Chloroflexus aurantiacus J-10-fl: one gene and its partner. The protein of the gene in region 1 interacts with the protein of each later gene in a pairwise test. Links are inferred from orthologs where the notes say so. Each region holds a gene or a part of one and is shown in the gene's direction. Other genes may lie near its edges. The genes, in order: hoxE and nuoG.

Region 1 (3,167 bases):
CCGCACGCCACACATTGCGCCACGGGTAACACCGCCGGAAACCCGTATCCACCCCGGCGGGTGCAGCGGAAATGACGTTTGCCGGGTCTGTGATCACTCCTGGCGTGATCGTGTGATGTCCCTCATTCACTGCATCCCTTGGATGGTAAGGTGAACGGCACAGGCACCGTCCGTAGGGGCGGGTTTAGAACCCGCCCCTACAGCCATCCCCATCATCAGGGTCGCGTAGGCAACAGGTGCGCGATAGCACAGTGTGATGACAGACGTTCGAGCACTCTACCCCACGGTTCGGCACGACGTCTCCCACTGCAATCATGCCGCGTTCCGTCCCTGATGCGCACCGCTCACGGTACGACTGTTCCCTGGCATGTTGCTCACGATAGCATATGGTTGACACCATGCGTATAGTTGTGGGTAATGCATAGCCCAGCAGGGGTGGGCCGGGGTGGGGGTATGCTCCCGCACCTCACCCTCTGGCCCTTGCACCTCACCCACCAGGAGCCTGGGTGACGTACACGGCATGAATGTCGGTGAACAGAGAAGAAAGCACCTGCCGGGAGCGCGAGCCTCCGGCTCGCTCCCCACCTGACACAGCCCCCTGTGCCTGCTTCCTGCGGGATCAAAATGCGATATTACCTCCACTTCATCCGTAGACAACCAGAGGGTTCTTCCTGGAATATTGCAGCCGAAGCGAGTGGTGTAGCTTTGCAGAGAATCAAAAAACACCGGCTCGTGCCGGTGCTGTAGTGGTGGGCCCCGTGGGACTCGAACCCACAACCGATTGATTAAGAGTCAACTGCTCTGCCAATTGAGCTAGAGGCCCGCTGAGAATATACAACAAGTGTCGCTGTTTGTCAACCTCATTGCGGGTGTTCATGGGGCTAACGCTCGTACCGACAACATCCGGGTTCTACCAGAGATTTGGTCACGAAACAGGTGATACGCTGCACTCCCCGGCAGCCTATTGAGTCAGGATTGTAATATCAAATCTGATCCAGTACAATGCATAGTACGCGAACCAGAACATACTCTTGCAGCCCTCGCTTGCCGCAACCCTCGTAGTGGCAACGTGAACGGGTACATGCACCGTCCGTAGGGGCAGGTTTAGAACCCGCCCCAACGGTACCCGTCCATCTGTATCAACGGATCATCACGGAGGGGAAAGATGATCGCGAATCCCCGCATATTCGGTGCCCGGCAGTGATGCACAGTATCACTCAAGATTTGATACGAACCACCCACCTTTCGCGCAGCGAGATACGGTTGTCACCCTACTTCACCCGTTATTAACAGTTGGTAGTGAATTCTTTCCGCTAAAACAGTTGCAGTCGGGATAGGATCAGGGTAGTGCCCGTGCATCAGTTTGGGAGAAGTGCGATGACGACACCTGCGACCGATACCACTGCTGACCGGAATCCTCGTCCTGTTGGTGATAATCGCCAAAAGATACTGGAAGCGACGATGAAACGGTTTCAGTATCAGGGCGATGCGCTGATCGAAGTGTTGCACAAAGCGCAAGAACTGTACGGCTTTCTCTCGCCAGAGCTGCTCGGTGAGGTTGCCCGTCGCCTCAAGCTGCCACCCAGTCGGGTGTATGGGGTTGCTACCTTTTACCACTTCTTCTCACTGGCACCCCAGGGCGAACACAGTTGTACGGTCTGTCTGGGCACTGCCTGCTACGTGCGCGGTGCAGCAATCTTGCTGCGTGAACTGGAAGCATTGAGTGGCGTCCAGGCCGGGCGGACAAGTGCAGATGGTCGGTTTTCGCTGCTGACTGCTCGCTGTCTCGGTGCTTGCGGCATTGCGCCTGCCGTCGTTCTTGATGGGGAAGTGGTTGGTCATGCTGATCGCTCCGACCTGAAAGCTCGCATTCAGGCGTTGCTGAAACGCGAGGAGTAATGTATGGATCTTCACGAACTGGAAGCGATTGCTGAACGAGAACAGGCACAACGTGCGCGTTTCCGCATCCTCTGCTGCGCTGCTGCCGGTTGCCAGGCTTCCGGCAGCCTGGAGATTAAGCGTCGCTTAGAACTGGTGCTCTCCGCTGCCGGCAAACAGGCTGATGTTGACGTTGTTCCGGTTGGGTGCATGGGATTGTGCGGTCACGGCCCGTTAGTTCGTCTGGAACCGACCGGAAAGGTGTTCGAGCGCGTTACGCCGGCGGATGCCGAAGAGCTTGTCGCTGCGCTCGATCAGGGTTCGTGCAACGTGCAGCAATGTAACCTGAACCATCCTTTCTTCACTCGCCAGTATCCGATAGTCCTGCGTCACAGTGGTCGCATTAATCCCGAACGCATCGAGGACTATATCGCTGCGGGTGGCTACCGTATGCTCTACCACGTCATTCACGATCTGACACCGGCTGAGGTGATTCAGATGATTACGCGCAGTGGTCTGCGTGGACGTGGTGGGGCCGGCTATCCAACCGGGCTTAAGTGGGCCACTGTTGCCAAAAGCCCCGGTGAGCGGAAGTTTGTGATTTGCAATGCCGATGAAGGTGATCCCGGTGCCTTTATGGATCGCAGCGTGCTTGAGAGCGATCCGCATCTGGTGCTGGAAGGAATGGCAATCGCAGCCTACGCAGTCGGCGCCGAGCAAGGCTTTATTTATGTGCGCGGAGAGTATCCGCTGGCAATCGAACGCCTGCAAAAAGCGATAGTGCAGGCGCGACGGTTAGGTCTCCTCGGTGCCCAGATTTTTGAGAGTGGTTTCAACTTTCGGGTTGATATTCGCGTTGGTGCAGGGGCCTTTGTGTGTGGCGAAGAGACGGCCCTGATTGCCTCGATTGAAGGTCGGCGCGGCCAACCCCGGCCACGTCCGCCGTATCCGGCAGAGAGTGGTCTGTGGGGAATGCCAACTCTGATCAACAACGTTGAGACCTTTGCCAACATTTCGGCCATTATCGAGCACGGCCCGGAATGGTTTCGCCAGATTGGTACCGAACAAAGCAAAGGAACAAAGGTCTTTGCATTGACCGGTAAGATTCGCAACACCGGTTTAATCGAGGTGCCGATGGGGATCACGCTCCGCGAGATTGTCGAAGACATTGGTGATGGTACCCCCGATGGAACCCCGGTCAAGGCAGTACAAACCGGTGGCCCGTCAGGTGGCTGCATTCCGGCCAGCCTGTTTGATACGCCGGTTGATTATGAATCGCTGGCAGCGGT
Region 2 (3,615 bases), 2.2 Mb from region 1 along the record:
GCGAGCTGATCGAGTCGCCGGAGTACGGCGGTGGGATGAAGGGCGGCCGTCCGGTAAAGATTATCATTCCCGGTGGTGCTTCTGCGCCATGGTTGACCGCCGATCATCTCGATGTGCCGCTCGATTACGAAAGTGTCGCGGCTGCCGGTTCGATGCTCGGTTCAGGTGCTGTGATCGTCCTGAACGATACCGTTTCGGCACCGCATGTCGCGTATAAAATGGACGAGTTCTTCAAGCACGAGAGCTGCGGCAAGTGTACGCCGTGCCGTGAAGGTACCCATTGGCTGGTCCGCACGCTCCACCGTATGGTCGAAGAGGGGCATGCCACCGCTGCCGATATTGATACCCTGCACAGCATTTATCGCCAGATGGCCGGTAATTGCTTCTGCCTGCTCGGCGAGAGTGCAGTTATGCCGATCAAGAGTGCATTGCAGCTCTTCCCCCACGAGTTTGAAGCACTGGTCAAGCGGAGTAGCAGCCGTAACGGTCATCATATTCCGCTCGCCGTCCATCGCTAGACAGATCGTCAGTACGCCGCAGTGTGTCGGTGTGCGTCGTAGAACAGGGTAACGTGCAATGCCAGATGTGACGCTTACCATTGATGGAGTGCAGGTAACTGTACCTGCTGGTACCAATATTGTTGATGCTGCCCGTCAGGCAGGGATTGCCATCCCGGTCTTTTGTTACCATCCCCGCCTGAAGCCGGTAGGCATGTGTCGTATGTGTCTGGTGCAGGTTGGGACGCCGAAGGTTGATCCGGCTACCCGTCAGCCGGTGGTCGATGCCAATGGCCAGCCGGTGATCGCGATGATGCCAAAGTTGCAGACCGCCTGCACAACACCGGTCAGTCCGGGGATGGTCGTCAAGACCACCACCGAAGAGGTGAAATTTGCCCAGCGTGGCATTCTTGAGTTCCTCCTCACCTCTCACCCGCTCGATTGTCCGGTCTGTGATAAGGGTGGCGAATGCCCGTTGCAGAATCTGACGATGGGCTGGGGTCCGGCCGTCTCGCGCTTCGACTACAACGATAAAGTGCATTTCGAGAAGCCGGTCAAGCTGGGCGATCTCATCTATCTCGACCGTGAACGCTGTATTCTCTGCGGTCGTTGTGTGCGTTTCCAGGATGAAATTGCCGACGATCCGGTGCTTGGCTTCGATAACCGTGGCCGCAACTGGATGATTATCTCGAAGTCGGATCCGCCGTTCAATAGTAAGTTTTCCGGTAATACGACCGATATTTGTCCGGTCGGCGCTCTGACCAGCAGCGATTTCCGGTTTAAAGCTCGCGTGTGGGAATTGCAAAGCAAGCCGGTGGTCTGTACGCTGTGCCCGGTTGGTTGTAACCTGAGCCTTGATATGCGTCACGACCGGCTGATGCGGGTGATGCCGCGCGAAAATGTGGCGGTAAACGATATCTGGATCTGTGATAAGGGTCGTTACGGTCATCGCTTTATTGAGTCGCCTGATCGGCTTACCACACCGCTGGTGCGCCGCAATGGTACGCTGGTGCCGGTAAGCTGGGACGAAGCGCTTGAGTTTGTGGCCGATCAGTTGACAATCATTCGAGCGCGTCACGGTGGGCAGGCGCTGGCTGGTCTGGCCGGGCCACAGCTTAGCAACGAAGATTTGTATCTCTTCCAAAAACTGCTCCGTGAGCTGGGAAGCGAGAATATTGATACCGGCATTGGTGGGCCGACTGCCCTGCCGCCTGATGAGATTGGTGGCTGGCTTGCTCCTGGTCCGGCAACCGATCTGAGTCAGTTGGGTGCCGGAACGATGGTGCTGGTAGTTGGTGCTGATCCCGAAGAAGAAGCACCACTCTATATGCTTCGCCTGCGGGGAATTGCCCAACGCGGTGGTAAGCTGGTCGTGGCCGGTCTGCGACCAACGAAACTTGAGCGCTCGGCGAGCCGGGTGGTGCGCTACGCGCCAGAGGGAGAACTGGCCTTCGCTCAGGGGTTGCTCAAGGCTGCGCTTGCCCAGGGGGCGCACTCACCGCTGCTCGAACGCTTACCGGGTTGGGATAAGGTGCGTTCAATGCTGGATCGAGTTTCGCTTGGCGATCTGGCAGCAGCCTGCAATCTGACCGGCGATGAGTTGACGCAGTTGGCTAAAGATTTTCTGTCCGCTGGCCAGAGCCTGATTGTCTACGGATGGGAAGCGCGTAGTGCTGGCTCGGCTCTCACCGAAATGCTGGCTGCGCTGATGCTGCTGAGCGGGCGTGCCGGCACGGCCAATAACGGCATCATCGCCCTGCTGCCGGGTGGTAACAGCCGTGGTGCCATCGAGATGGGTGTCCGCCCTGATGCCGGTCCCGGCTACACTCCGCGTAAACAGCGTGGCCTTGATGCCACCGGTATCTGGAACGCAGCTCAAGAGGGGAAGGTACGGGCAATCTGGCTGGCCGGGGTCGATCCGGCAGCGAAGCTACCTGCGGCGCGGGCAGCGCTCGAAGCGGCTGAATTTGTGGTTGTGCAAGACCTGTTCCTGACGGCCAGTGCTGAATTTGCCGATGTTGTCTTGCCGGCAGCCAGCGTGGCTGAACGGGAAGGAACCTATACCAATGCCGAACGGCGAGTACAACGTTCGCGGCAGGCCTGTGCACCGGTTGGTGAAGCTCGACCTGACTGGCAGATCGTCGCTGCCGTGGCGCAGGCACTGGCGATGGTACCGATTGGTGGCGGGCGAAATGGACCGATTCCGGTTACAACCGAGTCCTGGTCATATATCGTAGCCGCTGATGTCGCTGCTGAAATTGCCGCTCAGGTGCCCGGTTATACCGGTGTTACCCATGCTGCGTTGGCTGCGACCGGTACCGGTGGTACCTGGGGTCGCCAGTTCGACGATGCCTTCTACTATGATGGGACGAGCTACACCAATACCGAGGGTGTTGGTCTGGTATTGCCTGCACTGGTAGGGAAAGGACAACTCCATCTGACATTCACCGGTGCCGTGACACGCTTTGCCGATGATCGGCCATTACTGCTGCTCGAACAGGTACTGGCCTATGACGGTGATCGCCATCTCCGTGGCTCGAAGCTACAGAGTTTGATTCCGCCCGGCTATGCTGCGATCAGCAGCGTGGATGCCGCAAAGCTGAATATTCACAGCGGTGATCGGGTACGTCTGATTTCGGCAGCGGGTGAACTGGTGATACCGGCGCGGGTATTGGCAGACTTGCCGGCAGGTATCGTTCTGTTGCCGGCTGGTCTGGCCGACGTCATGGCTGCTGACATTGAGACCGGGCCACGGACACGGGTTAGTCTGGCTAAGGTGGTGATGGAATAACTGCACAGGCGTATCCGCCCGAAACATCCTGTTCGGCGGATACGCACACAGGGAGCGCTTATGGATTGGCTCACCATTCTGATTATCGTTATCCAATGTTTTATTATCACGCTGGCTGTAACCACTGCCTTTGCCTATCTGACACTTTTTGAGCGGCGGATTCTGGCGCGCCTGCAAAATCGTGTTGGACCGAACCGGGCCGGGCCGGCCGGATTTCTGCAACCGGCTGCCGATGCGGTCAAACTCTTCTTCAAAGAGGATATTGTGCCGGCAATGGCCGACAAGCCGGTTTATCTGCTCGCGCCAGCACTGGCGGTTATTCCGGCG

Evidence for each region.
Region 2: the proteins of hoxE (region 1) and nuoG interact in binary tests that used the Escherichia coli proteins (3 or more experiments, as listed by UniProt). The link is inferred for Chloroflexus aurantiacus J-10-fl from one-to-one orthologs.

The regions. Positions count from the first base shown.
Region 1 is NC_010175.1:1,660,737-1,663,903, forward strand. The notes cover bases 291-3,138. They hold hoxE (bidirectional hydrogenase complex protein HoxE), read left to right. Parts: upstream 291-1,377; coding sequence 1,378-1,899; downstream 1,900-3,138. Other genes in these bases: CAUR_RS06210 (NuoF family protein), read left to right, coding at 1,903-3,138. In the rest of the region: more of CAUR_RS06210, read left to right, coding at 3,139-3,167. UniProt on the Escherichia coli protein: NDH-1 shuttles electrons from NADH, via FMN and iron-sulfur (Fe-S) centers, to quinones in the respiratory chain. The immediate electron acceptor for the enzyme in this species is believed to be ubiquinone.
Region 2 is NC_010175.1:3,889,348-3,892,962, forward strand. Bases 193-3,488 are described here. They hold nuoG (NADH-quinone oxidoreductase subunit NuoG), read left to right. Parts: upstream 193-576; coding sequence 577-3,288; downstream 3,289-3,488. Other genes in these bases: nuoF (NADH-quinone oxidoreductase subunit NuoF), read left to right, coding at 193-518; nuoH (NADH-quinone oxidoreductase subunit NuoH), read left to right, coding at 3,349-3,488. Also shown: more of nuoF, read left to right, coding at 1-192; more of nuoH, read left to right, coding at 3,489-3,615. UniProt on the Escherichia coli protein: NDH-1 shuttles electrons from NADH, via FMN and iron-sulfur (Fe-S) centers, to quinones in the respiratory chain. The immediate electron acceptor for the enzyme in this species is believed to be ubiquinone.